Regions from separate parts of the Glutamicibacter sp. MOO4 genome, predicted to be linked through region 3. Evidence: predicted binding sites of a transcription regulator. Region 3 holds the regulator's gene; each other region holds the start of a gene.
The links. Region 3 encodes Rex, which represses fermentation and respiration genes when NADH is low (regulators of the CRP and FNR family bind a similar motif). Its sites were predicted from a motif close to CTTGTGAANNNNTTCACAAG; they were not measured.
Positions count from the first base shown of each region.

Region 1 (9,739 bases), 980 kb from region 3:
ATTGAGAATCCAGAACCGGTGTAGTGAAGCATGACATCTAGCCAACCGAACCAGTAGCCGTTCAACCAGCCAACGAAGGTCATCAGTGCCAGGAAGATCAGACCTGAATAGGCCCAGTACAAGATACGGCGTGGCCATTTGGCTTCGGGCCCGGCCCAGAGCAGACCGATAAATGGCAATAGAACCAACGTGATCGGCTTGACTCCGATGGAAGCGGCCAACACAACGATGGCCCAGAAACCGTGACGCTTGCACGCTAGGTAAACGGCCCATACGGACAGTCCAGTCATCAAAGCATCGTTGTGCGCGCTGGCCACAAAGTTCACCAGGAACAACGGGTTTGCCACAGTCATCCAGGTAGCTTTTGCCCCCGATACCCCGTGCAGTTCAGCAAGCTTTGGCACAAAATGCAAGCAAAGAAGAACACCGATAAACGCGATAGCGCGGAACGCGAGGATGGCGGCGTCGGTAGAGCCACCAACCAGTTTGGCTACCAAGTATTCAATGGAAAGAAAGAGTGGCCCATACGGGGTCCCATCTTGAGCCCACATGGTGTCGGTCCCCAGCTGGAACCAATTGTTCAAACTTGAGATGCCATCAACATATGGGTCCTGACCGGCTACCACCAGTCGCCCCTGGCCAAGGTAGGCAAAAGCATCGCGGCTCATGATTGGCAGGGCCACAAACATGGGAATGCTCCACAGCCAGACCGCCCGGCGAACAATCTTCAGTGATCCTTCGCCCCAGTCGCGAAGCTTCTGCCCTAGGCGCCACCAGGAGCGAAAGAGCAACCAGCAACCAAGCGCCAAGAGAATCACGCAGAGGATCACGCCCGAAGATTCGGTGCGCAGCATAATGAAAAACGGATCCCGATTCAGCGGGGAAACGCTAGCTAGCCAGCCAGTGCCGAAAGAGCCAAAAAGTATCAGCGAAGCGCCAATGACGCCACTGAGCAGCGTCTTGTTCACTCCAGCGTTTGGCTGGGATCGCACTGCTTCTAAGTTGCTGGCTGACACACTGACACCTCGTGCTGTAGCGGACCAAAATTCGTGAATTTCAAGGCCTACGTCGTATCAAAAGCTCCCCTGACAGAGGGTCTTTTGGTAGCCAGAATTCTCTGCCGATTTTAGCATTGTCTCTCCGCTTAGCTTGGGCAGGACACTGCTTGCACTCGTGCTTTCACCGCGTGCGCTCTCCCACAGGCGCGGAGCAAGTGTAGATTGGTTACGTGGCTAGTAACTCAGAAAAAATTGTATGGATCGACTGCGAGATGACCGGACTGGATCTGGTCAACGACGCACTGATCGAAGTAGCGGTACTGATCACCGATTCCGAATTGGAAATCGTTGATGAAGGAATTCAGGTTGTCATCAAGCCTGAAGATGCTGCTTTGGCACAGATGAACGACTTTGTGCGCAACATGCACACCGTCAGTGGCTTGCTCCCAGAGCTGGAACAGGGTTTGAGCATGGACGAAGCCCAGCGCATCGTGGTGGAGTACATCAAGAAGCATGTTCCTGAAGCAAATAAAGCGCTGCTCGGTGGCAACTCGGTAGGGACGGACAAGAACTTCTTGGCTCGGGATATGCCTGAAGTGATTGAGCACCTACACTACCGGATCATTGATGTTTCCACGCTGAAGGAACTGAGCCGTCGCTGGTACCCGAAGGCACACTATGCGGCCCCTGCCAAGACCGGCAACCACCGTGCCCTAGGCGACATTCAAGATTCGATTGATGAGCTTCGGTACTACCGAGAGACCATCATGGTTCCAGCTCCCGGACTAAGCACTGACGAGGCCAAAGCTGTAGCAGCTCAAATCGTTACCAGCGACGACCAGTAGTCGCGCCGGAACCCTTGGGGCGCAGAGTGATGCACTGCATAGCGCCCCTGGGGTTCCCGATTGGCTAATAGGTGAGAAATATGTGTATAGTATTTCTCGTTGCCAGATACGAAATCAGTTTTCAAATGCATTCTGACTAGTAATAAAGCAAACATGGTGGGTATAGCTCAGTTGGTAGAGCGTCTGGTTGTGGTCCAGAAGGTCGCGGGTTCAAACCCCGTTACTCACCCCATATCAAAAGGCTTGATTCGAAACTTAGGTTTCAAATCAAGCCTTTTCTTCGTTCACCCTCTTGCGAGCATCCGGTAATCGGCTGGCGACACCATTGCCCACGCTAGGCTTCCGCTTCTTTTGCGCGCAAGATTTGCCCACAAGGCTCGGATGAATGGCACACTTGCAAAGACGCCCGGTCGGCATTTCGACTCGAAAATGAGCCTCTGGTCACAAACCAACGGCTCACGCTTTCCTGATTAGTATTGAGATTAGTATTGAACGGCAAACTACGTGTATAGTATTTCTCGTTGCCCGATACTTAGTCACCAGCTCTAGAGCGTCTGACTAGTATTGAAGTGAACATGGTGGGTATAGCTCAGTTGGTAGAGCGTCTGGTTGTGGTCCAGAAGGTCGCGGGTTCAAACCCCGTTACTCACCCCATATCAAAAGACTCGATTCAGAACTTAGGTTCCGAATCGAGTCTTTTGCATTCTCAGTCCTATTGACGCAGCTCTGGTCCGCGTACTTACATCCATTCAGGGTTCAACAAACGCAACCCAAGAACCGCAGATGCGCAGTTTGCCTCACTTTGAATCAAAAGCAGTGGGCACTGACGCGGAACCTACGGCGAGCGCGTTCCTGATCACCCAGACCGCTCAATGCGGCGCACAAACCGTTGCTCGGTCCCCCACTCAACATGCTTTCGACAATGGGCACAGTATGTAACGTGAATGATTTGACGCCCGTACCTTTCGGAGCAATACCAGTTGGATGCACAGGTCCACGTGGTGCAGAGGAGATTTAGTCCAACCAACTAGCATCGAGGCCTCGCATTACCCTTAGGCCCGTTCAACGCTTGTCTACTCATGCGCATCGAAATACGGATCACCTGACTCGCGCACAATTGGTCGTTACCAGGGGCACCCCATAGAACAGCTGAACTAACCTACTCAGGCCCCTACGTTGCATCAACCGACCGACTCAGGAGGTTTTACCGCAGCTTCGGACTTCCGCACTTTGCGCTGAGTCTGGCTGGGGTTCGGCGAGCGCATGACGTTCCGCTCCAACACTTGTTGCCTTCTTGTCACATTTCAGCAAATTCAACACCATATTCGAAACTATGTTCGAATCTGTTGATTTTTGGGGTCTATCCCCCTGTTTTTCGAGACTTCTAGCGTTATTTTGCGACTTGATGCAAAGTTTTACAGCTCAAATAGGCGCGAGTTGGCTCGACCACCCATAATGGATGTTGTACTTTGGCAGGCCTCTGTGCTTTTGCCTGCGTCCAATCCACCGAAAGGTACTCCCCCTGTGAAACGCGCACTTCTTGAAGAGGACCACGAGCAGTTCCGTGAATTGGCAACGGAGTTCAATACTCGTGAAGTCTCCGGAAAATACGCCCAGTGGGAGAAGGACCACCAGATTCCACGTGAGGTTTGGCAGTCAGCCGGTGAGAACGGCTTGCTTGGGCTTGCTGTTCCTGAAGAGTTTGGCGGAATGGGAATCGATGACTACCGATTCCGTGTCGTTCTTGATGAAGAGTTCGTCCGTGCCGGGCACCTAGCCCTTGCCTTGGCCTTCCATCTGCACGATGATCTGGTTCTGCCGTACTTGATCAATTACGGTACCGATGAACTGAAGGCCAAGTGGCTTCCTCGCATGGTGGATGGTTCTACGATCACTTCTTGCGCCTTCACTGAGCCCGGAGCTGGTTCGGACCTACGCGCTGTGCGCACCAAGGCCGTACGTGATGGTGAGAGTTGGCTGCTCAGCGGTCAGAAGACCTTTATTGGTAATGGTGCATTCGGAGATGCCGCTTTAGTGCTTGCCCGTACTGACGGTGAAAGCGGTCGCGCCACGGCGCAGTCGTTCTCGTTGTTCATGGTTGAGCGTTCCGAGGGCTACAGCAACGGCACTCCCTTCGACAAGATGGGACTGCGTGCCTCTGACACCGCGGAGCTGTTCTTCGATGAGGTCAAGGTTTCTGATGCTGATCGCATTGGTGAGATCGGGCAGGGACTAACCTACGTCAAGGAACAGTTGCCTCAGGCACGCTTGGCTATTGCGGTAGCAGCATCTGCCATCGCCAGCGCATCATTTGAGCAAGCACTGGAGCACGCCTCCAATCGTTCAACCTTCGGGCAGGCCCTCACCGAGTACCAGAACACCCGCTTTGAACTGGCTAACCTGAAAACTGAGGCGCATGTCACCCAGACCTTTGTTGATCAGGCGGTTGTTGCGTTTAACGAGGGCGAACTTAGTGCTGAGGAAGCTGCCGAAGTGAAGCTTTGGGCTAGTGAGAGCGCGAAAAAGCTTTCGGACAAGGCGTTGCAGATCCATGGTGGTTATGGCTACATCATGGAGTACCCAATTGCTCAATCCTTCACCGCGGCTCGTTTGTTGACCATCTTTGGTGGCACAAGTGAGATCATGCGTGAAACTATTGGACGAGCACTTTAAGCACTTTTGAAAGGACCTGATCACGTGCCAATCCGGCAGATCACAGTTTATGGAGAACCTGTTCTTCATCGTCGCGCAGTAGAAGTCACCGAGTTTGATGATGAGCTACGCCAGCTTGTTGCAGATATGCACGTGACCATGGACGAAGCCCACGGCGTGGGACTGGCTGCTCCGCAGGTTGGTATCGGTCTACGTCTATTCACCTATGTCTACGCAGACCAGGACACCGCTCCTGAGCGTGGTGTCATCATCAACCCGAAGCTAACCCTGTCCAAGGTGTCGCAAGCTCCGGCAGACGTTGATGACGAGTCCGAGGGTTGCTTGTCGGTCCCTGGGCTGAACTACCCGCTCAAGCGTGCGGACTATGCCAAGGTTGAAGGTTTTGATGAGTTCGGAAATCCGATCTCCTTCGAGGCTCACGACTGGTTCGCCCGGGTGATGCAGCACGAATACGATCACCTTGATGGTTTCCTCTACGTAGATAAGCTCCAACCTCGCTGGGATAAGCGTTGGAACAAAGCCAAGAAGTCTTTGGGCTGGGGCGTACCTGGCATTACCTGGTTGCCTGGCACCGACGAGGACCCTTTTGGTCACTAACGCTTTGGCTGCCTAGTTTGCAGTCTTGAAGTCAAGATATCGCTGATGTAGCGCCGCACCGAGTGTATCGGTCGGCGCTACATTTGTATTCCACACTTGCGTGGCTCGCCCTTGTTCAATCCAGAATGCATTAAACATGCCGTTGGTAGCTGGCATGATCGCTTTCTGCATGGGTGCATCGGCGATCAGGTGCCGATCCGCGGTGGACAGGTAGTACTCGTCGAACGGGCCTAACAACCGCTTGGGTAGTTCCACCTCGCCAGAGCTCTCAAGCTCTTGATGCGTGGCAGAGCCGGCAACTACGAGGTAATCCTCACCCCGCTCGTCTTGCCCTACTGCCACAAGCTGATCGGCCACCTCATTGGCCGCCTTGCGCATCGTTGTCAGGGTTTGTCCCGTGTACCAAGCGGCACCACGCAAAGTCGCAGGTGCATGGGAGCCTAGGTAGCGAAGCAGCAATTCGTGCATCGGATCTGTAGGCACACGGTGATCACTGATCCAGCGATCTACCAGCACATAGTCTTGGGCGATCAGTTTGGCCTGCCCAGGAATCGGTCCCAAGCAGATCAGCCCGTTTTGTACCAGCACCAAGAGCACATGAAGTCCGCGCTGATTTTTAGTCTGTATCCCGTGACTCTCTAGCTCGGCAAAGATTGTGGCCCTACTGGCTCTTTGGCAGTCAATGAGCAGGTTGGTCACGATGGTAGAGGCGCGGTCAATGGTTTGCGAATCTATCTGCAAAGCGCGCAAATTAGTCGCAGCTGTTTTCAGGGTACGCTCTCTGGCCGCCTGCACCATCCACTTGGCGTCCTGTGACCTACAGATATGCAGGGTGCCACGCATGGTCCACGAACGAACGAGCTGGCCATCATTGAACAGCTCATTAACCTGTGCTCGGTTCGGTTCGGACGCTACCCGCTGAGCCAAGGCATAACGTCCGGCGGTGAAGTCTTGAGCTTGAATCGCCAACATATGCTCGGCTGCACCCAGCAAGCTTTGTGCAGGCTCACGTAATTTCTGACTGCGCATCCGTGCGGCCAACAACCGCTCTCGTTCCACGTCTTTGCCCTATCTCTCGCACCTAGAGCCGAGCGTAGCAGGAACGGGCTGAGGCTTAAACGACTTTCGGGACCGTACCTCACGCATCATGCGCGAAGTATGGTCCCGAAAAGTCGTACAACTCTAGTTCTAGACGCTGACGGCTTCAGCCTTCACATCTGGAACAGCTACCGGGTGGGTGCCAGCGATCGATTCGATCACGCGCACTACCTGGCAGGAGTAACCGAACTCGTTGTCGTACCAAACGTAGACAACAGCGTTTTTGCCCGAAACGATGGTGGCCAGGCCATCAACGATGCCGGCACGACGTGAGCCAACAAAGTCGGTGGAAACCACTTCTGGGGAATCGATGTAGTCGATCTGCTTGTGCAGGTTCGAGGTCAGCGAAGTTTCACGCAGGTAAGCGTTCAACTCTTCCTTGCTGGTTTCGTTCTCCAGGGTCAGGTTCAAGATGGCCATGGAGACATCTGGGGTTGGTACGCGAATTGCGTTACCGGTCAGCTTGCCTTCGAACTCTGGCAGTGCCTTAGCAACAGCCTTGGCTGCACCGGTCTCGGTGATCACCATGTTCAGTGCAGCTGCGCGTCCGCGACGTTCGCCCTTGTGGAAATTGTCGATCAGGTTCTGGTCGTTGGTGAACGAGTGAACGGTCTCAACGTGTCCGTGGTTAACGCCGAACTTGTCGTTCAGCGCCTTGAGCACTGGGGTGATGGCGTTGGTGGTGCACGATGCTGCGGTGACAATTTTGTCTTCTGCAGTAATCCACGAATCGTTGATGCCGTGAACGATGTTCTTCAAGTCGCCCTTACCTGGAGCGGTAAGTAGAACGCGAGCAACACCCTTAGCTTCAAGGTGCTGGGACAGGCCAGCTTCATCGCGCCAGCGTCCGGTGTTGTCGACAACAATCGCGTTGTTGATTCCGTATTCGGTGTAATCAACGGTTGCTGGATCATTCGAGTAGATGACCTTGATCAGTGTTCCATTAGCGAGGATGGTGTTGTTTTCCTCGTCGACGGTGATCGAACCTTCAAAGCGGCCATGCACCGAGTCGCGGCGAAGCAATGACGCGCGCTTAACGATGTCATCATCCGACCCCTTGCGCACAACGATTGCCCGCAGACGCAAGCCGTAACCGCCACGCTCAATCAGGATACGAGCGAGCAAGCGACCAATGCGACCAAAACCGTAGAGCACTACGTCCTTTGGTTCTGCGTCAGTAGCGCCGGCCTTGCCGACCTTTTCGCCCAGTTCGTTGCTGATAAATGAGTTCAGGTCAACGGAGCCAGATTCTTTGAACTTCTTGTTCAAGCGGCCAAGGTCAACGGCGACCGAGCCAACATTGAGTGTCTCGATTTCATCGAGAATTGCTTTGGTTGCCTTCAGGCTTAGCTCTTCGCCATCGATGCGGCGCACAACGCGGTGTGCTTTGATGATGTCGATTGAGGACTGATTGATCAGCTTGCGGCCATATACGGAGGGCACCACATTGTTCTTGCGGTACAAACGTCCGATCAGTGGAATCATGGCCTCGGCGAGCTCTTCGCGCCCGCTCCATTCTTGCTGGGCGACGACAGACTGCTGGGTCAAAGGAAAATCCTTCCAATTCAGCCGACTTGCAGATCCATAAAGTCGGTTGGCACCGTGGGAAGCACCATTGCTTTTGCGGTGGTACGAGGTCACAGGATCATCCTCGTAAGTACTAAGTACATTTTCCATTCTAAACTGCGCAGAAATTTTCCGGGCACCAAGATCTGTGAATCATCTCACTTGAGAAGTGAGGAAAAATATGGTGAATGGGATGGCCGATACGCCGGGTTTTGTCGCGCCGAAGCGGGACGGTCATCTATCTACGACTGCCGTTGCCGACAGCCTCTAGCGGTCCACCCGACTGCATGGGGCGAACAGCCCTCATAACGCAGTCTGTCTGACCTTGCTCCGAGTGGGGTTTACCAAGCCATCCCGGTCACCCGGGACGCTGGTGGTCTCTTACACCACCGTTTCACCCTTACCAGGAAACCTGGCGGTCTATTTTCTGTGGCACTAGCCTGCGGGTTACCCCGAGTGGGCGTTACCCACCACCCTGTTCTGTGGAGCCCGGACGTTCCTCGGGACAATTGCTTGCCACGCGACCGTCTGGCCATCCCATTCGTTAACCATTCTAGCCCCGGGACTTTGCCTGCCGTAACGCTCTGAGCGAGGTGTCCGACACGGAGATTCTCCAAAAATACCTAACCACGAACGATTTGATACGCACTGGATGCACGCGTAGCTCAAAGCATCAGCAAGTCTTCACCGACAAAGGTTGAGTGTTGAATTCCGATAGGCTGGAAGGCGTGCTTATTTTGTTGCCGCCTTCTGAAGGCAAGACAGCCCATACTCAAGGTGCTCCGTTTGAATTGGAAACACTCTCGTTTCCGGAACTAAATGATGATCGTCACCAAGTCATCGATTCTCTTGCGCAAGTTTCTGCTCGCGAAGACGCCATGGAAGTCTTAGGCGTTGGAGCTTCACTAGCTAACGAAGTAGCTCGCAATATCTCACTGCACACTGAACCGGCAGCCAGGGCACACGATATTTATTCAGGTGTGCTTTTTGAGGCTTTGAACTACGCGTCGTTGGATAAGCCAGCAAAGCTGCGGGCAGATCAAAGCATTCTGGTCATTTCTGCGTTGTGGGGCGCCGTGAGATTTGATGACCGGATCCCACCGTACCGACTTTCTATGTCCACCAAGCTTGAACCACTGGGCAGGCTCGGGAGCTGGTGGAAGAAACGATTAACTCCAGTATTGGACGAGATGGCCGGGAACCAGCTCATCATCGACGCACGCTCAAGTACCTACACGGCAGCCTACAAGCCAAGCAACGGAAATAGCGTGGCCGTCAATGTTTTTCAGTTACGCAACGGTGTTCCGAAGGTCGTATCGCACTTCGCCAAACACACTCGCGGCGAAGTTGCCCGGTTCTTGGTTCAGCAAGAAGTCGAGCCCAAGACGGCGACGGAATTGCTTGAACTGATTCAATCTAAGTGGGAGGCCACCCTGGTGGACGACAAAAAGGGTCAAGCACTAAATATTCTGCTCCCCGAAGACCATCAGTTCACCACCACAAAGTAGTAAGAATCAGCCTCTCGTCTTGGCGCACACGACAAAAGAACAAACTTTCCCTCTTCCGCTTGTGATTCAATTCACATAGGCTTCACGTATGACGTCCTACGTCATACGTCCTTCCAATTTTCAGGAACCATACCCCTGCGAGGAACCAGCCCATGCGAAGCCATTTTCGATACGAGCACCGTAGAATCCTGACCGCTGCACTGGCAGTCAGCCTGACCATTCCCCTTTTCAGCGCAAACGGGGCCCTAGCGGCCACCACATTAGAGGAAGCGGACCCTGCGGTGCCGCCGGGAACCTTCAAAGAAATAAATCTCGGAACCGACCGCACCGAAAACAACTTCTTCTATCGCATCCCCGCTCTCGCTCACTTGGGCGACGGGGTAGTTCTCGCCGCGTGGGACGGCCGTCCGGGAAACGCCTCAGATGCACCGAACCCCAATAGCATCGTGCAGCG
Region 1 covers NZ_CM167800.1:1,065,174-1,074,912, reverse strand. The annotation lists gene mptB (polyprenol phosphomannose-dependent alpha 1,6 mannosyltransferase MptB) at 1-1,016, opposite strand, end outside; gene orn (oligoribonuclease) at 1,229-1,843, shown strand; tRNA gene AC1Z3F_RS04860 (tRNA-His) at 2,000-2,075, shown strand; tRNA gene AC1Z3F_RS04855 (tRNA-His) at 2,422-2,497, shown strand; gene AC1Z3F_RS04850 (acyl-CoA dehydrogenase family protein) at 3,368-4,516, shown strand; gene def (peptide deformylase) at 4,541-5,113, shown strand; gene AC1Z3F_RS04840 (winged helix DNA-binding domain-containing protein) at 5,126-6,172, opposite strand; gene AC1Z3F_RS04835 (glyceraldehyde-3-phosphate dehydrogenase) at 6,302-7,759, opposite strand; RNA gene rnpB (RNase P RNA component class A) at 7,963-8,317, opposite strand; gene AC1Z3F_RS04825 (YaaA family protein) at 8,479-9,285, shown strand; gene AC1Z3F_RS04820 (exo-alpha-sialidase) at 9,438-9,739, shown strand, end outside.
Region 1: AC1Z3F_RS04835 (glyceraldehyde-3-phosphate dehydrogenase) is a predicted target of Rex. The motif match lies at 7,923-7,942, and genes of this name have one in related genera.

Region 2 (9,739 bases), 1.3 Mb from region 3:
GGAAATATGCTCTCGGTGCCCACGGCGAACGCAAGGGGCGAGAATTGAGGAAAGCTTAACTAATTTTATCTTTAGACCTCCGGCGGTACTAGAGTGCGCTGGCGTGCAGTTGGTGAGTTGCGCAACACAGATACAGCTTCACCCATGGAGCGGGGTTTGTGTACGAAGATAGAAGCATGAACGTGCGTACCCCAGATCCGTATCCCGGATGGCTTTCTGAAGAAGATCTTTACGAAGCGCGTCAGCGCCTACCGATGCTTTATGTTGAAGCGATCCCGGTTCGCCTTGACCCGCTGGGTTATGTGAATGAAGTGGGTCTTCTGCTCACCGGTGACGATGACGGTCGTATGCTGCGGACCTTCGTTTCTGGTCGTGTGATGTACCGCGAGACCATTCGTGCCGCGCTGATTCGCCACATCGAGAAGGACCTGGGCACCATGGTGCTGCCACAGCTTCCGGCCTCGCCGGTTCCTTTCACCGTGGCCGAATACTTCCCGGCACCAAGTGAAACCGGATTAACCGACGACCGTCAGCACGCAGTTTCTATGTGCTACATCGTTCCGGTGCGCGGTGAATCCACTCCACGCCAAGATGCTCTGGAACTGACCTGGCTGACCCCGGCCGAAGCCCTGAGCTCAGATATTCAAGGCGCGTTTGCCGGTGGCCGCGAAAATATCTTGCGTCAGGCGTTGGCCCACGTGGGTATCAATATCTAAGTTCAGCTTTCGCTCTTGGGAACGAGACCCTGCTTGCGTTTGAGTACCGAGCCGAGCCAACTTCCCAAGAGCACGCCGAGCATGCCCACGGCACAACCGATCAGTGTTTCAACCACGCGGTCATACATCACCGAGCTGCTGAGCCCGGTGCCCAGCGAGACGCCGACCAACGCCATGGGCGTGATAAAGATCTGCGCCATGAAATAGTTACGCATGACCAGCATCTCGGCCAAGAACTGGCACACGGCGATAAAGGCGAGCAAGATCCACATCTGCGGATTCGACCAGATCAGTAGCGCCATCAGGATCATGCCCACCAGCGTTCCCAATACGCGGTGCACCCCGCGACGGATTCGCAGTCTAGTCGTATGCCCGACCAGAGGAACTACAGCGGCAACCATGGCCCAATAGTTGTGTCCGGCAGAAAGCTCACTGCCCAGAGTGTTGGCAAGAATTCCGGCCACACCAGCGGAGAGTACATGGAACAGCCCCTCCCACCAGATGGCTTTACGCACGTTATCGGACAGCGGTGGAAGCTTGGTACGTTTCCATAAACTAGCCCACTGACCTATGGCCCCAGAGGCGCCGATTACTAACGCCAGCACGATGGTCAGTCCCGCTACTAACAATGCCTCGCCCATGGGGGCCGCGTGGGGAATCGAAGCGATGGCCGCAAAAGCGAAGATATGGAATAGGGATCCGCCCGGGCGCAGGCGCATAAACCCGACCAGCACCGAACACAGCCCAGCAATGAGTGTTGTGGCTCCGACGATCTGCCACTTCATGACCTCTGGGTTCTGGTGGTCAACCCACCAATACGAGGCCGCTAGTGCCAAGGCGATGACGGCAAAAAAGAGAAGACCTGAACGAACCTGCATGCGCAATCGGTTCCAGTAACCATCAACTCGTCCGTAGACTCCGGTGAAAGCACCAAAGACCGCGAACACCACTAGATCCATTCGGTCAATGGCAAAGAGCGTGATCAGCGGAGCGAAGATGCCTAGGCCTGTACGCAACCCAATCCAGTGGTCCTTGCGGGCCGGTCCCAGCGTTACCAGCGACTTTGTTGATTCCTTCAGTTTCTCCAGACCCACAGTTTCCTTCCGTCGTGTTGGACACAACACATACCACCCATTATTCGCTCATTGCCATGTGAGGGGCTAGGTTTGTGGGCACTTTGACATTGTCGTTTTCCTCACCGGCGCGTTAATACGGCACACTTGGTACGTGCCCGAAAAGAACTTTGACCCCAGCTCCCCGCATGCCCGCCAAGAAGAATTTGGCTTTGAAGTCGGAACCCGACTCACTGCACCCGACGGCTCCCCAATGTTGGGTCGCACCGGCGTGATCCGCACGCCACACGGCGAAATCAAAACTCCTGCGTTCATTGCGGTGGGTACTAAAGCTACCGTCAAGGCGGTGACTCCCGCTCAGGTTAAAGAGCTTGGCGCTCAAGCAGTTTTGTCTAATGCTTACCACCTCTACTTGCAGCCCGGTGCGGACATCTTGGATGAAGCTGGCGGACTAGGTCAGTTCATGGGCTGGGACGGCCCTACCTTCACCGACTCCGGTGGATTCCAGGTTATGTCCTTGGGCTCAGGGTTCAAGAAGGTCATCGATATGAAGTCCGTTGACCAGTCAGGTCCGGATGACGCGGTAGCACCAGGCAAAGAACGCTTGGCTAACGTTGATGAGGAGGGTGTCTGGTTTAAGTCCCATCTTGATGGCACCAAGCACCGTTTCTCTCCAGAGATTTCCATGAATGTTCAGCACCAGATTGGAGCGGACATCATGTTCGCTTTTGATGAGCTGACCACTTTGCAGAATTCGCGCGGCTACCAGATTGAGTCCTTGGAGCGCACCCGTCGCTGGGCTGAGCGCTGCATCGCCGAGCACTTCTCACTAACTGATAACCGTGCGGGCAAGGAATATCAGGCACTCTTCGGCGTCATCCAGGGTGCACAGTATGAAGACCTTCGTCGCAAGGCCTGCCAGGATCTTGGAGCCATGGCCTTTGATGGTTTTGGTATTGGTGGAGCCTTGGAAAAGGAAAACCTTGGAACCATCGTCGGTTGGTGCGCCGAGGAACTTCCCGAAAACAAGCCTCGCCACCTGCTGGGGATCTCCGAGCCGGATGACATCTTTACTGCCATTGAAAACGGTGCAGATACCTTTGACTGCGTTTCGCCAACTCGTGTGGCGCGCAACTCGGCGTTTTACACCCCGTGGGGCCGCTTTAATCTTTCCGGTGCCCGCTACAAGCGTGATTTCACCCCGCTGGTTGAAGACTGCGATTGCTACACCTGCCAGAACTTCACCCGCGCCTACATTCACCACCTATTCAAGGGCAAGGAACTACTCAGCCACACGCTGATTTCCATCCACAACGAGCACTTCACCGTTAGTTTGGTTGAATCTGCCCGCCAGGCGTTGGAAGATGGCACCTTCTTTAATCTCAAGGATAAGGTCTTGGCTAGCTACTACGCTGGCAAGCCGGATCCCCAGGGTCAGCCGGTGGCATAGTAGTCGGATAACAATTAAAAAGGGTGCTCATTTTCCGCCGTCAGGCGGGAAATGAGCACCCTTTGTCATGTTCTAGGCTGAGGCAGTCGCCGCTCGTCTAATCATCGGCAAGTGCATGATTCCGTCATCATCAAAGTCTTCGCCACATCGTTCAAATCCGAATTTTCCATACCAGTCTTCCAACTGGGTTTGAGCGCCGAGATGAATCTGAACGTCCGGGCGGCACATAAAAACAGCTTGCTTCATCAGCGTTCCGGCCAGTCCTCGACCCCGTGCTTCCGCCTTCGTAGCAACACGGCCGATATGCGGGTTTTCACCGTGAATATCAAGAATGCGTACGGTGCACAATAAGTCGCCGTCCTCCCATGCGCCCAGGTGCAGGGTTCCTTGAACGAGGTCCAGACCATCCAAATCCGGGTAAGAAGAACGCTGCTCAACAATAAAAACGTGCGTACGCAGTTTGAGCAACGCATACAGCTGCTCAGTGCTGAGGTCTTCCGGCTTATGAATTGAAATTTCTACGCTCATCTTCTGATCCTATCCGCGTAAACCTGCGTACGCCCGTCCGAGAAATGGTCGTAGGGCCCGGAGAGCAAATAGCACGGAAATTCCCCACAGCGGCCAACCAATTCCGGTTTCAGGACTGAGCACTAAAGCAAAGAGCGGCGCGTAAGTGGCCACCGCTGGAATTAAGGTGGACGCTTCATTCATCAGAACCATGACCACTGTTGTATCGCTGGTGGAGCCACCTAACAGGCTCTCCCAGTCGCGTTCTTTACGTTGCGCATGACCTAGGCTGGCTGCTGCCCCTCCAAGGGAGACGACGATCACTGCTGCACCCCACAACCAGAAATTGCTCAGCTGAACGACGCCCAGCAACGCCAGTCCCCCAGTGAGCGTGGTCAACGCGATCACGCAATAGAAAACTGCAAAAAGTACCGCTGTTCGTTGTAGCTTAACCGCAGATTGTCCCAGGTGTTGTGTCAGTTGCGGCTGCGAGATCAAAGGCGAAATAGTTCCAGCTACATTTATCGTCAGCAACAAACACAGCACGAGGTAAAACAGCAGAGCGCTCAGCGGGTTGGCCACCTGTTCAACAGTCGCAACCATCGCCATGACCATCACCAGATACCCCAGCGTTGCATGCCAGCGCCCGCCTCGCAGTAAACGCAACACCAGAATGCGCCAGGCCACCGGCAGTCGGGAAGCAAGCTTGTTCCCACGACGTCGCCTGCGACCAATTGAAGCCGAAGATGGCTCCACGGCGCCTCTGGTATCTGCTTGCATCGCAGAGCCCAAGGCCAAGCGTTGATGCTCGCCGGCTACGCGCATGTCGCGCGCCCCGATCCTTGGGCTGCGTTTCCATGCCCACCAAGTACTGAGCACACTCAAGCACAGCAAACCGATTGCGGCAGGAGCCCATGCAGATAACCGGAGCACAGAGCTCGACGCACCTTCGACGACACTTATTGCCCACGGAATGTTCACCTGAAGCAAGAACCAGAATGCTGCAAGGACAACTATGGCGGCCACGATGCAGCGTCCCAGCCAGCGTTGTGCACGTGGTTGCAGCCCGTAGCTTTGCAACACAACCGCAAGGCTGGTCAAGAGCACTCCGGATAATGCAAAACTAATCAGTGCGTAAAGGGCTACCAGCGGTTCATAAGCACCGACCAAACCAAACATGACAATCAGCCAAAGCACCCCTACAAAACTGCTGGTCAGCAATCCAGTCAGTAGTGCGCTTCGAATCGATCGGCCGAGAATGGGCCTGGTGCTAATTGGTAACGGCAGCCACCAGTCCGCCTTGGCAGCATTCACGCCTACAGGCCCTAGGTATAAAAACAGCCGTAGAACACAGATGGCGCTGAGCATGAGCAGTACCGGCGACAGCTCTTGCAAACTCCATACCGTCCACGGTGTCTGTACGTGAGCTACCGTCTGCCCAAGCAGAGCAAAGATGAGGCCAAAGATCGCGCTGAAAAGATATGCCAAAGCAACAACCGCGGCCAGCACCCATACATAGACATCAGAGAAGTGATCAAAGCGTTCTGAAAAGTTGCGCCGTCGCTTTGCGCGGTTGAGCAACTGCTGCGGATCAAATTTGTTTTCCTGCAGAAGTTTTTCTCTAGCGTTCAAGCCACTGCGCTCCGGCCTCGGAGTGAAGGGCTTCACCTTGATCTTCGTTCAGCAAGAAGGCGTGGTTCAAACAGTGACGCAGCATCTGCGGATCGTGGGTCACTACTAAAAGTGTCGTCCCGGAACCTCTGAGTACGGCCAATCGATCATAGAGTTTCTGCCGGATACGCAGATCTAAACGTTGCTCCGGTTCATCAAGGATCATCAGCTGTGCAGGCCGAATGAGTGTCGCCGCCAACAGCACCTTGCGACGCTGGCCGGAGGAGAGCTCGCTGGGCAGTAGCCCGGCCACTTGTTGTAGCTCAAAAAACTCCAGCTCTTCACTGACGCTTTGTTTCCAAGAGTTCAGATTGTGGCCGCGAGCCACCAATTCAAGGTGTTCAGCAACGGTGAGTTCTTCAAAAAACGCTCCATCGGTGATCTGGACAGCGACATGCTGGCGGAAGGCTAGCGAGTCCTCGTTCACGGGCAGACCTAGAAATTCGACAGTGCCTTGCACCGGCGATAGGTGTCCAAGGATGGTGCGCACCAACGTAGATTTGCCACTACCGTTGGCTCCAATGATTCCCACCCCGTCGCCTGCGGAAACCTGCAGATCTAGCGGACCACAAATGACGCGTTGTTGGTAGCCAATAATCAGCTCGCGTGCTTCCAAGACAATCTTGGTGCTCTGACCTGTCTGCATGCTTGTAACGTTATCCCGCTACAACCACAAAGGGCATCGTCCTCGCGGATGATGCCCTTTGTTCACTACTTAGCGTTTACGGCTTGGATGTAGCCTGGTTCGCGTTGCTTGAACCATTTGATGACCAGCGAAGTCACCGGTACAAGAATGATTTCGACAGCTGTCTTATAGACAAAACCGACCACTACGTAGTTGATGAAGTTCGGCGCATCGGCAATACCAATGACCGGTGCGGCGACAGAGCAGAAAATCAGGGTATCGAGGAATTCGCCGACGCCGCTGGAACCAATCAGTCGTCCAATGAGCCCACGCTCTCCGCTACGTTCCTTGAGTTTGACCAGCACCCACGAGTTAGCAAACTGTCCAACCAAGAAGCCGCAGGCCGAAGCGAGAACGATCTGCCAGATTGGGCCCAGCGTGCGTTCGAGTGCTTCTTGACCGTCGTAGAACTCGGCGGATGGTAGTTGGATCATGATCCAGAAGGAGAACACCGCAAAGAAGGCGAGTGCGAAGGTGAGAATAATTGACCGCCGTGCAGCCTTTAGCCCGTATACCTCGGAAATAACGTCGCCGAGAATGTAGGCCAACGGAAAGAGAAAGAATCCTCCGTCGGTGATGATTGGGCCAAAGCTTACGCCTTTGGATGCACCGATGTTTGAGAGGATCACGATGGCACCCATCAGGGTGAGCACCGTGGAAAAGTATGGTGACCCCGCTGAAGCGAAGACCGCTTTATTGGCTTTGGTCAGGTTGTTTTCGGCGTTGTTCGCGCCCATGTAGTTGTCCTTGTCAAAAGTGGTTCGCCAGAACTTCGTCGCGAAGGCATGCTCGTACCTCAAAGGAATGGGTGGAGTTTAATGCCAGCGCGCGGTTCCGCTGTATTAGCACTTACCTAGCAAGTATCCCATGCTGACGGCCCTCGACTTAGGAACGCTTGAACGTGCAACTTAGTTTTCGAACCATTAGATCTCAAAATTCCGCATCTCATCTGGCATTCTTCGAAACAGTAAATCGAGGAATCTACTCCCCTAGTGATTGCCCTCGCTTGCATCCGCATGAAAGTTTTAGTTTTTTGAACGCGTTCAATAAATGCTAGAATCAACTCCATTAGCTTCCGTTCGAAAGGCTCAAGAGCATCCAACCGCGCACTGAAAAAGGTCGACAGACGCAGGCCAAACTTTTGGCTACTGCCTTGGACTGTTTTGCCATTGAGGGATACCGCGCATCAAGCATGCGGGTCATCGCTGCCAATGCTGGGGTAGCGCTTTCACATGCGTACTACTACTTCGAGTCCAAAGAAGACATCGTCGCGCAGCTGCTGCTGAACTTACGCAATGAGCAATTGCGGTTGTGCCAAGACGGGCTCGATGAGGGCAATACCTTAGAAACCAACATTCGCATCGTGCTGGAAGCTGGCGTGCAATCTTTGGCTCCCTATCATGAGTTCGGGCCGGCGTTTTTGAAGGTTTTGCTTTCTGGCGAGCATGCGAATGAAGAAGTAACCAAAATTGAACTGATGATGTGGGAACAGGCTGTTGGTGGCGCTCGGCCTCTGCCTCCCCTAGGTATCCGCCGAGATCTCCCCCGGTTCTTGCTACTTGTTGCGCGGCAGGTGTTCACCGCGTGGGCCTTTGACCAGTCCCCTGAGCAACGACGTTCACATACGCTGATCAAAAATTTGGCACCTGTGGTCGCTAAATTTGCAGTGCTTTGCCGTCTGCCGGTAGTCCGTTCCCTCTTTGAAGACATTCTGTCGCTCATTGATCCAAAAACCGCTGGCAAGATGGAAACGGATCATTCGGTGAGCTCGGCGCTAAAGCGGTCTAAAGCTTCCTAGATATCGGCTGTCCTCGCTGACAGAGAAATCCTAGAAACACAGTTGAGTATTGCCCAGTTTTTAGGCGTAAAGTCAGTGATGCCGATAGGTGACCCCTAGCGATTCAAAAGGAGAACGCAGCACTATGAGCGGAACTGCGCGAGCACTACCAGGTTGGACCAGCGGCTACGCATTATTGCGTGATCGTATTGCGTCTTTCCCTAACCAGCAGGAAATTCGTTCAGTGAATCAAAACGGCGACGACGTAGAGATCCTTCGTTACTGGCCTGATGATTCATGGACCGCCCCGTCCGATGCACAGCGTTTGATCTTCTTGGGCCCAGCTAATGACAGCACCGTCGCAAAGTTACAGGGCGAGGGCTGGGAGCAAAGTGCAACCATGCACTTGCTAGCTGGTAAGCCAGAAGATGTAGAACAAGTCGTCAAGCTGGCGGACACCTCAGGGCTTTTTGAAGCTCCCATGGAAAACTATGATGTTGTCGAGGTGACCGACTTTGACCGCCCGGTCGCCCGCGGACGAATGCACTTTGGTGCAACGTACGGTCTGCTCAGCGACCCGGACTTGTTCTCTCCCGATGATCCAGATGTCGCCCGCCGCGCGGTACTGGCCAACTTGGCCGGATCCGCTTTCAGCCATGGACTGCCTTGGCTACTGATGGTAGCTACGCAAGAGCATGCTGCTAGCTTGCCTGAAGGTTGGTCCAAAGCGACCACGCTGACTTTCTGGCAGCACAACTAACCGTTCGAAATCCGTACTACATTCAATTGAGACTATGACTAATACAAACATTGTTGCTCCAGCCATAACCTTGACTATCGCAGGTTCCGAAGCCACCGGCGGTGCAGGTGCTCAGGCCGATTTGAAGACTTTCCAGGAACTGGGAACCTACGGCATCGTTGCCCTGACTTGCATTGTCTCCTTTGATCCTAAGGATTCGTGGAACCACCGCTTTGTGCCAGTCGATCAGCAGGTCATTGCAGATCAGCTCGAAGCAATCCAAACTTGCTACGAAGACAAGTTGAGCACCGTCAAGCTCGGCATGATGGGTTCACCAGCAACCATCAACACCGTGGCCACCGCATTGAAGTCCCAGAAGTGGGACAACGTTTTGCTGGACCCAGTTTTGATCTGCAAGGGTCAGGAACCTGGCCACGCACTGGATACCGACGAAGCGTTGAAGGCCGAACTGCTGCCATTAGCTACCTTCGTGACCCCAAACCACTTTGAAGCAGAACAGCTTTCCGGACTGAAGATCAGCACCGAAGAAGATCTGGTCGAAGCAACCAAGAAGATTCACGAAATCTCCGGCGCTGCAGTATTGGCCAAGGGTGGGGTACGCATCGCTGGCGAAGACGCTATTGATGTCTTCTACGACGGCACAACCCTAGAAATTCTTCGCGAAAAGAAGATCGGCGAAGTCGCCGTTTCAGGTGCTGGTTGCTCACTGGCAGCAGCCGTGACCGCGGAGCTCGCCAAGGGCGCTACCGCGCTGGAAGCTGCCCGCACGGCTAAGGCCTTTGTTACCGAGGGCATTCGCAACCGCGTTTCGGGAAACACCCCATTTGATGCCTTGTGGCAGGGTGGACGCCGCTAAGCCCGGGGTCAAAACCTGATTCACCATGGTGCCGGTCGCATTCATTATTGAATGCGACCGGCACCACGTTTAAGCGTGATCACGCTCATTGGCAAGTTTCGATCACTCTTGCTACGGTTGCTTTAGAACATTTATTTCGATGCGTGAATAGGTCACGGGAAAGGGCGGTCGGCTATGCAAGCCACTTTGACGCTCCACCCGTTCGTCTGCGCGTCGAACGGGGTTAGCTAGAAAGTCTCCCGCC
Region 2 covers NZ_CM167800.1:3,376,444-3,386,182, reverse strand. The annotation lists gene AC1Z3F_RS15830 (NUDIX hydrolase family protein) at 177-716, shown strand; gene AC1Z3F_RS15825 (FUSC family protein) at 719-1,810, opposite strand; gene tgt (tRNA guanosine(34) transglycosylase Tgt) at 1,944-3,239, shown strand; gene AC1Z3F_RS15815 (GNAT family N-acetyltransferase) at 3,312-3,767, opposite strand; gene AC1Z3F_RS15810 (hypothetical protein) at 3,777-5,378, opposite strand; gene AC1Z3F_RS15805 (ABC transporter ATP-binding protein) at 5,368-6,063, opposite strand; gene AC1Z3F_RS15800 (queuosine precursor transporter) at 6,129-6,839, opposite strand; gene AC1Z3F_RS15795 (TetR/AcrR family transcriptional regulator) at 7,244-7,900, shown strand; gene AC1Z3F_RS15790 (hypothetical protein) at 8,025-8,639, shown strand; gene AC1Z3F_RS15785 (hydroxymethylpyrimidine/phosphomethylpyrimidine kinase) at 8,674-9,495, shown strand.
Region 2: AC1Z3F_RS15800 (queuosine precursor transporter) is a predicted target of Rex. The motif match lies at 7,092-7,111, and genes of this name have one in related genera.

Region 3 (9,739 bases):
TCCTAGGCAGTAGAACGCCGTGAGCAATGTGCCTCGTGCGACGTTGGCTCCGCCACCGGTAGACATTATTAGTACCGCGCTCAAGGTTGGGCCGATGCACGGTGCCCAGCCTAGACCAAAGGTCAGGCCCAGGACCGGAGCACCCCATAGCCCGGCTGGTGGTTTTTTATGGATCTTACGGTCACGCTGCATCCATGAGAATCCGCCCATGAAGACGATGCCCATAAAAATTACGACAATGCCCAGAATCTGGGTGACCCAAGATCCATTAAACTTTAACCAGGCGGTCGCCTGGCTGAACAGCACGCCAGCTGCGATGAAAACTACGGAGAATCCAAGAACAAACAGCAAGATTCCAAGGACTACCCGGCCTCGTCGGTGTTCTTTGAGATCCGCTCCGGTCAGACCGGTGACGTAGCCAAGAAATCCGGGAACCAGTGGCAGAACGCAGGGAGAAAGAAATGATACTAATCCCGCCAACACCGCTACCGGCGACGCGAGTAATAACGACCCGTCTAGGACGATGTCGGCAAATGGATTTGAGGTCAACGCCTAGCTCACAACTCTTCGGTCAAAGCAGTATCGATCAGCGACTTCAAAGTGCCCGGATCCGCTGCACCAATAACGCGGGCGCGCACTCGTCCCTTGCGGTCTAGGACCAGGGTGGAAGGAACGGCTTGCAAAGGCACGTACTTGGTCATAGCTAGCTGAATATCGCCAGAGGTGTCTTGGATTGATTCATAAGGAAGGTCAAAGGTGCGTTCAAACGCCTTGGCTGCCTCCGCTTCATCACGCACGTTGACGCCAATGAACTCCACCTTGTCACCAAACTTGTTGGCCAACTTCTTCAAATCTGGAGCTTCGATACGGCATGGCGCACAGGCGGCGTACCAGAAGTTCATCACTACTGGCTTGCCTTCCCACTTGCTGAAGTCAACGTCGGTGCCGTGGTACGTGGTCGCGGTGATCTCTACTGGTTCACTGCGCTTGGATGCTACGTATTCCTGCACAGCTCCGTCGCCAGCAATGTAGTTTTTCCCATCGCCGTTGTTTGCTTGCGCAGTCAACGTATCTTCCTTGGCGCCACAGGCAGCCAAAGGAACGATCGCGGCGGTAAGCATCAACGAACGCAGCATGGTGCGTCGGCTCAGATTGCGCGGGGTTGGCACAGGATCAGTCATTTGCTTAGGCTCCAGGAATATTCGCTGCGCCGGCCAGTAGCTCGGGGTTTGGTTCGGTGTATCGCACGGAGACTAATTCGTCCCCTTCAAAGTCGAAGCTCGTGACCGAGGCCAGCGTGCATTCGCGCTGACGCGGGTCGTGCCACAACGGCTTCTTCTCGGCTGCTCGGCGAGTGACCCAGATAGGAAGCTGGTGACTAACAATGATCACTTCGGCGCCTTCGCCGTGTTCGGCGACAGCAGCGCGACGATGCGCATCCATGGCTTCACGCATGCGCTGAACCTGCTGCGCATAAGGTTCGCCCCATGATGGCTTGAGTGGGTTGACCAACAATGGCCAGAACTTCGGCTGACGAAGGTGCTCGGCGACCTTGGACAGGCCTTGAAGTTTGTTACCGGCTTCGATGACACGGTCATCAGTGCGAATCGGCAGGTTCAGGGCGTGGCTGGTGGGAGCAACGGTTTGCTGGGCACGGATCAATGGCGAAGCAACCAAGCGAACCACCTTGGCTCCCTCGGCCTGACGCTGAGCGAAAAATTCGCCGGCCGCATCAGCCATTTTGAATCCCAGCTCGGAGAGCCCGTAGCCGGGGATCCGTCCGTAAAGAATACGGTCAGGGTTGAAAACTTCCCCGTGGCGCAACAAATGGACGGTCGATAAAGGCATACTTCCAGTGTCTCAAATGTTCAGTGCAAAATAGTCATATTGTGTCCACCATCAACTATTCACAGCCCATGCATGGGATTCCCATATAGAAAAACCATCCTTTTGGATGGGGTAGCTCACAGCGCCGAGTACTAGTCTTGAACACAACAACAAGTTGACCCCTAAAGGATGATGGATCATGAGTAATTACGACCCGAATCAACCCGGCCAGCCCTACAATCCTGAGTCCGGCGCTCAAGGTTCAAATCCGAACCCTTACGGTGAAAACCCGTATGCACAGCAGCCTTCCCCGTACGGTCAAAACCCATACGGTCAGAACCCGCAAGCCGGGCAAGATCCTTACGCACAAGCTCCGATGACTGCTGGCTACAACCAGTTCCCTACCCAGGGTGGCTACGCCGCAGTTCAGCCTCCAGCAACCCGACCAAAGACCTTGCAGATTGCTTTTATCTTGATTCTGCTTTCGGGTGTTGTCGGTGCGATTGCTAGCTGGATGATCTCCACCTCAAATCTGTTCACCAACATGGTTGCTTCCCAGTGGGCAGCGGTGGAGACAGAACTAAAAACGCAGATGGAAAGTTCGCCTGAAATGGCTAACGACCCAACCCTGCAGCAGATGATGAACAGCCCCGAAGCGTTCATGGCACAGGCCAGCTCGGTAGTGGCCGGCATCAGCATTGTTGGTGCCATCATCTCGGTACTTCTGTACTTCTTGGTGGGCTTCTTTGTAGGCCGTGGTGTGGGCGCGATGCGCATCATCGCTACCATCTTGGCTGTACTGTCACTGTTCGGCATGTTCTCAACCGTGTCCGCCATCAGCATGTACGGCGACTCCCAGGCCGGTGTCCTGAGCGCGGTCTACATCATTGGTGTATTGCTTGGCATTGCTGGTGTGGTCTTTGCTTGGCTTCGTCCATCATCCGAATACATTGCAGCCCGTCGCATGGCTCGTCGCGCCGGTTACCGGTAAACAGCTGTAGCGCCCTGACTTCAGGGCAAATAGCTAAGGCGTTGCCTGTTTTGTCATCACTGACAAAAACAGGCAACGCCTTTTTTATTGCTAAAAGTTGGTTAGCCTTGCACGGCCAGATAAGCCAGAATCTGTAATTCTGTCGACAGATCAACACGGCGTAGGTTCATGCCGGTTGGAACCTTTAAAGGTTTCGGGGCAAAAGACAGCACCGATCGCACGGAATTTTCAGCAAGTACGTAAACGAGATCTTGAGCAGCATCACCAGGGACCGCTAGCACCGCAATATTGATTTCTTCGCGGGCTACTACTTGGGCAAGATCAGCTATTGACTCAACGGTCAGTTCACCGACTTTGTCACCGATTAGGGCAGGGTCAACATCCAAAATGGCTTTGACGTTGAAGCCACGCGAAGTGAAACCCGCGTATCCGCTCAACGCGCGGCCCAGGTTACCGGCACCGACAATCGCTACTTTCCAGTCTTGGTTCAGCCCCAAGGTCCGACTGATGTGTTCAGCCAGTTCTCGCACGACATAACCGACTCCACGCGTTCCATAGGAGCCGAGCCATGAAAGATCTTTACGCAAGATTGAGGGGTTCACCCCAGCCTCTTTGGCCAACACCCCGGAGCTGGTGCGTTCGCGCCCTTGGGCTTCGAGAGTGTTCAACGCCCGCAGGTACTGAGTGAGTCGAGCCAAGGTGGCTTCAGGCAGGACACGAGCTTCAAGCTCAGACATCTTCGTTCCCCTGCACTTTCCAATGGGCTAAGCGAGCACCGCGCATGTTCATGTTTGTGGCAACTGCTAGTTGGTGAGCAGACGCTCAAGCCGTTGTGGATCGATGGTCCAGAAGTCTCGGACCTGTCCGTCAATGAACAGCACTGGAACCTCTTCATGATGCTTTGCCAACAGATCAGGATTCTGATCTATGTCTATCTCAGAAAATTCCATATTCAACCGGCCCGTCACTTCTGCCACTGTCTGCCGAGCGGCGTGACAAAGGTGGCAGTCTTTTCTAACCAACAGTTGAATCTGATGCAAAGTACTCACCTGTCCATAATCTCACGAGCCGTAACCACGCTTGAACTTTAAGATGAAATAAACTGGATCAAATGTCTTCCTCAGAATTTGACTCCACGCAGTCTCAAGCTCCGGCATCGGGTACCGTCGCCGCATTTTTTGATGTGGACAACACCCTGGTTCGCGGTGCCTCGCTTTATCTACTGGCGCGCAAACTCCGTGAACACAAATTCTTCCAATTCCGCGAGATCCTATGGTTCGCGTTGAAACAACTGCGCTATGCCGCCCGTGGCGAGCATTTGGGCGACATCCATCAGATTCGTGACCGTGCGTTGATGATGGTGCGCGGAATCCCGGTGGCCGAAATTGAGCAAATCGGCAACGAGATCTATGACGAGTTCATCGAACCGAAGCTGTGGTCCGGGACCGTGGCCATTGCCCGTCAGCACCTGCATGTAGGTCGCGAAGTCTGGCTGGTCACCGCCACTCCCCTGGAAGTGGCGAATGTCATCTCGGATCGGCTCAATCTTTCCGGCGCTTTGGGCACCGTGGTGGAAAGTAAGGACGGTTTGTACACCGGGGCGTTGGCTAGCCCAATTCTTCACGCAGCCGAAAAAGCGCAAGCTGTTCGGTCCCTGGCTAAGGCTCGCGGGATCTCACTTTCGCGTTCCTGGGCCTACTCGGATTCCTACAATGACGTTCCATTGCTAGAAGCCGTTGGCCATCCTGTGTGCATCAATCCGGATGCTCGGTTACGTGCCTACGCCAAGCGCAGAGGCTGGCAAGTTTACGATTTCCGCACCGGCCAACGAGCCGCCAAGCTCAGCCTGCGAGCAGCCGGAGTCATCGGTGCGCTGTGGGCCGCTAGGCGCTCTATCCTGCGCCGTTCCGGCTCTTAGCAGGGTGTTAGTTACTTCTGGATAAAGCAATCGCCACCGTTTGCAGTTCAACTGCATATCGGTGGCGATGATTGCCTAGCGGCAAAGTGCTCGAAGTAGATTTACTTCTTATTGCGACGCTGGTGACGAGTCTTACGAAGCAATTTACGGTGCTTCTTCTTGGACATACGCTTGCGGCGCTTCTTGATAACAGAGCCCATAATGGTTCCTCACAAACTAATAAATGCGTCAACCCAAAATATCTGCTTGCACGCAAGCAAAAGGACAAGGTTGACCGGACGTTAAACGTTCCTTAATAGATTACCCGCTTTTCGGTCATGCTCTGACCATCGTGCGGACTAACGGCCGTATGAACCAGTACCGTGCTGCGGATCAATAGCCGCGGCACTTAGGTAGGATTCGACAGCGTTCTCCGGTACACGATAGGAGCGACCGAACTGAACGGCAGGCAGATCGCCTGCGTGAATCAGCCGATAAACCGTCATTTTGGAAACACGCATCATGTCAGCCACTTCGGCTACCGTCATGAAACGGGCTCCTGCAAAATTCTGTCTATCCGTCATGCGGGATATTCTCCTGACGCTGATCTCTATTTCGTCGCGTTACTAGCGAAGGTGAACTTACACGACTTTGGATCAACATCGGCGATCAGGTTCACGTTCGCTTTGTCCTAGTCTAATCGCACTTTGGTAACTTTCGCATCACGCAACACTTCAGGGCGCATCTGAATCAAAAATTTTGTTGCTTAATTGAGACAATTCGCGAGCCACGGTCCAATACAACCGGCTGTGACACGCGAGTCGTAATCAAAGGATTCCCCTAGATGACGCCTTGGGCCAGCATGGCGTCCGCTACCTTCACAAAGCCAGCGATGTTGGCACCGGCAACATAATTGCCTGGTATGCCGTACTCGTCAGCGGTTGTCGCACATCGGTCGTGAATGCCCACCATGATCTCGGTCAGACGCTGCTCGGTGTGTTCGAAACTCCACGAGTCACGGCTGGCGTTTTGTTGCATTTCCAGCGCTGAGGTTGCCACGCCACCTGCGTTGGCTGCCTTACCTGGGCCAAAGAGCACCCCGGCTTCTTGGAAGAGTGAGGTTGCAGCAGCGGTTGTTGGCATATTGGCGCCTTCGGCAACAGCAATGGTTCCTGCGGCCACCATCTTCTTCGCGGCACTTTCATCCAGCTCGTTCTGCGTTGCGCAGGGCAGTGCGACGGTTCCAGCAACGTCCCACACGCTGCCAGCTTCAACGTAGTGCACCCTGCTGGTTCCACGGCGTTGTGCGTATTCGGCAATACGTCCGCGCTCAACTTCCTTGATCTGGCGTAGCAGTTCTAGGTCGATGCCATCTTCGTCAACGATGTAGCCGGCCGAGTCCGATGCGGTCACGACCTTGGCACCTAGGTTGGCAGCTTTCTCGATGGCGTGAATGGCCACGTTGCCGGATCCCGAGATGATCACCCGTTGCCCGTCGAAGGACTGGCCGCGGGTCTTGAGCATTTCTTGGGTGAAGATCACGGCCCCGTAGCCGGTTGCTTCCGGGCGAACCAACGAGCCGCCCCAGCTCAGTCCTTTGCCGGTCAAGACGCCAGATTCGTATCGGTTGGTAATGCGCTTGTACTGTCCGAAGAGATAGCCGATTTCGCGGCCGCCCACGCCAATATCACCGGCAGGCACATCGGTGTATTCGCCAATGTGACGGTACAGCTCGGTCATGAGCGATTGGCAGAAGCGCATAACTTCACCGTTGGACTTTCCCCGTGGATCAAAGTCAGACCCACCCTTGCCGCCGCCAATAGGCATACCGGTTAGGGAATTCTTGAAGATTTGTTCAAAGCCTAGGAACTTGACGATGCCTAGGTACACCGAGGGGTGGAAACGCAGTCCACCCTTGTACGGGCCTAATGCGGAGTTGAACTCAACGCGGAAGCCTCGGTTGATTTGGACTCGACCTTGGTCATCAACCCACGGCACACGGAAAATGATCTGTCGTTCGGGTTCGCACAAGCGTTGCAGGATCGCTGCTTCAGCATATTCGGGATGTTTGAGCGATACAGCTTCAAGGCTGTCGAATACTTCGGTGACCGCTTGGTGGAATTCTGATTCTCCGGGGTTACGACGGAAAACTTCATCACGAATCGTTGTTAAGTGCGTATCCAAGTTTCTCTCCTCATCAAACGGGGCAGGAACATGCGCACTGGGAAACTTACCCGTGGCGACACTGTCCCCCTTTCGAGAGTGTCATGGAGAACACACCGAGCTAAAATTTGCCGTTAAAAACCAGAAACACAACCGTAACTTGAAAACTGGGGATCACTTAGCGACGGCGGCCAAAGCGCGGAAGCCGCTCCAAGAATTCTTGAGCACGTCCAGTAACTTGTTCCAGGCCTCGGCCAACGCTGCGGCCAATCTGTTGCGCAGTGGGGTTGGCGGTTGTTGCCAGCTCAGTGCCCGCTTCAGATTCATGGAGTTCTTGTTGCTCTTCGAGTACTTGTTCTGGCAGCAGATCGGCGCACCAACGAACAAGCTGCTCTAGCGCGGAGGTATCGATGCTGTAGATACGGCGCTGCCCGGCAGCGGCCATGCTCACCAGCTGCGCCTCACGTAATACCTTCAGGTGCTTGGATACCGTGGGCTGGGAAATTTCCAGCTCGGTTACCAAAGCGCCCACCGCTTTCGGTTCGCTTTTGAGAGCTTCAATAATTTTGCGTCGGGTTGGTTCTGCCAAAGCCGAGAACACTTCATCAATTGCCACACACATAACCCTAACGGCATATGACCTTCTGGCCATTGATTTCGCCGGGCTATCCACGGTGAAATTCACGGCAATTGCCTAACCGATGAAGTTCAAAGGCTCAGTCAAACCAGGGGTCGAGTCCAAAGAGCGGGAAGATTTCCTTGCGAGTCGCGATGATCGTGCGGTCCACTGGATCGGCTGGATCGTAGCCGACTTCCCAGTTGCGCCACCACAGCTGGGCGTCATCACCCATCAGGTACGGGGTGGCACGACCGTATCGTTCCAAAACATATCGTCGGAAAGTCTCCGGGACATATGTTCTTAGCGGCACGGGCTTCCCGGCGACGATGGCCGTCAGATGAGTCCACACACGCGGGACCACTGCGCTCACGTTGTAGCCGCCACCACCGGTGGCCAACCATCGACCTTCGCAGACCTCATCGGCCAGCTGGGAAATATCCAAAGCGGCCTGACGTTGCGCGTCCACGGAGAGTTTGAGGTTGGTCATGTCGTCGTCACGGTGGGCATCGCAACCATGCTGAGAAACGATAATCTCTGGCTTGAAGGCATGAACCAGCTGGGGAACAATCGCATGGAAGGCGCGCATCCATCCGGAATCCCCGGTCATGGCCGGCAGCGCCACATTGACTGCACTGCCTTCGGCTTGCTTGCCGCCAATATCGTTGGCGAATCCTGTTCCAGGAAATAACGACAGGCCAGATTCGTGGATGGATATCGTCAGTACTCTTGGGTCATCCCAAAAAATTGATTCGGTGCCATCCCCATGGTGAGCGTCAACATCGATGTAGGCAACCCGTTGCACCCCACGGTCGAGCATGCGTTGGATCGCTGCGGCAGCGTCGTTATAGATGCAGAAACCGCTGGCTTTTCTTCGCGCCGCATGGTGCATGCCGCCTGCAAAGTTCACTGCTCGAACGGTACTTTCATCCATTATGGATTGCGCGGCAATCACTGAGCCACCCACAATACGCGCCGAAGCATCATGCATGCCGGCGAAGACTGGATCATCTTCGGTGCCCAAACCAAAGTCTTCTGCAATCAGTGTCGGATCTTCGCTGACCCGACGCACCTGATCAATGTAGGCCTGATCATGCACGGTTGCCACAAGCGCATCACTAGCAATTTCTGGAGCATGGATACTCACGTTTTGCGCGCTCAGCACTTCGAGTTCTCCGCTAAGGCGGTAGGTCAGTTCTAAACGTGATGGGTGCATCGGATGCCAGTCGCTGAATTTGTACTTCAGATACTGTTCATCCCACATGACCATAGTTGGGCGAGGAGCCTGCTGCGGATCTAACACTTTTTCAGGCTACCTGATAGTGATCCAACTCATGAATATATGGCGTATTCGGCCACGCAGTCATTCTTTAGGGCGATATGACAAGCGTTTGGCCCGGGAAACGCGTAAATTACTAGGAGGACTTGAACCTCCACATCTTTATTCCACCCGGCCAGAAGAAACTGCGAGTTATCGATGAGCATAGGCAGTGAACTGGGCCCCAGCGCCCGGGCAGCTGAATTGCGCGAGAAGCGCCGCAAGCAACGATTTGCGTTTCGCGCGAGAATTGCTGACATCACCGTACGCTCCCCCGCGCGCTTAACGCTGAGCGTCTTTCTCTTAGCGATCACACTTTTCACTTCCCTGCTCGCTGCCCCGTTTTCTTCTTCTAAGGGTGAAGTGACTCCCCTGCACGACGCGCTGTTTACCGCAGTTTCTGCGGTTTGCGTGACTGGTCTAACCACCGTCTCCACCGCAGCGCACTGGTCCTTTGTTGGACAGCTGATCATGCTGATCGCTGCATTCATGGGTGGTTTGGGCATTTTGACGCTGGCCTCGATCATGTCGTTGGCCGTCTCACGCAAGTTGGGCGTCCGCGCCAAGCTCATGGCACAGAAGTCCATGGACAGTTCAGGTGCCTCCGCGTTGGGCGAGGTTAGTTCCTTGCTGCGCATCGTGATCACCACGGCCGTGAGCCTTCAGGGACTTATCGCGCTGTTCCTGATCCCGCGCTTCTATGTTCTGGGCGAAAGTTTCCTTTCCTCTATTTGGCACGGGATTTTCTATGCCGTCTCAGCGTTTAACAACGCCGGGTTCACTCCCCACTCAGATGGTTTGGTGCCTTACGAAACTGACCTGTGGATCTTGATCCCTTTGATGGTCGGCGTGTATGCCGGCTCGCTGGGCTTCCCAGTAGTCATGGTCTTGTTGGCGCACAAGTTCAACGTCAAAAAATGGAACTTG
Region 3 covers NZ_CM167800.1:2,045,795-2,055,533, forward strand. The annotation lists gene AC1Z3F_RS09555 (cytochrome c biogenesis CcdA family protein) at 1-549, opposite strand, end outside; gene AC1Z3F_RS09560 (TlpA family protein disulfide reductase) at 558-1,181, opposite strand; gene AC1Z3F_RS09565 (histidine phosphatase family protein) at 1,186-1,848, opposite strand; gene AC1Z3F_RS09570 (hypothetical protein) at 2,027-2,818, shown strand; gene AC1Z3F_RS09575 (redox-sensing transcriptional repressor Rex) at 2,920-3,555, opposite strand; gene AC1Z3F_RS09580 (glutaredoxin family protein) at 3,622-3,867, opposite strand; gene AC1Z3F_RS09585 (HAD family hydrolase) at 3,930-4,736, shown strand; gene AC1Z3F_RS09590 (30S ribosomal protein bS22) at 4,838-4,936, opposite strand; gene AC1Z3F_RS09595 (helix-turn-helix domain-containing protein) at 5,075-5,299, opposite strand; gene gdhA (NADP-specific glutamate dehydrogenase) at 5,556-6,899, opposite strand; gene AC1Z3F_RS09605 (ArsR/SmtB family transcription factor) at 7,057-7,494, opposite strand; gene AC1Z3F_RS09610 (acetoin utilization protein AcuC) at 7,595-8,764, opposite strand; gene AC1Z3F_RS09615 (TrkH family potassium uptake protein) at 8,972-9,739, shown strand, end outside.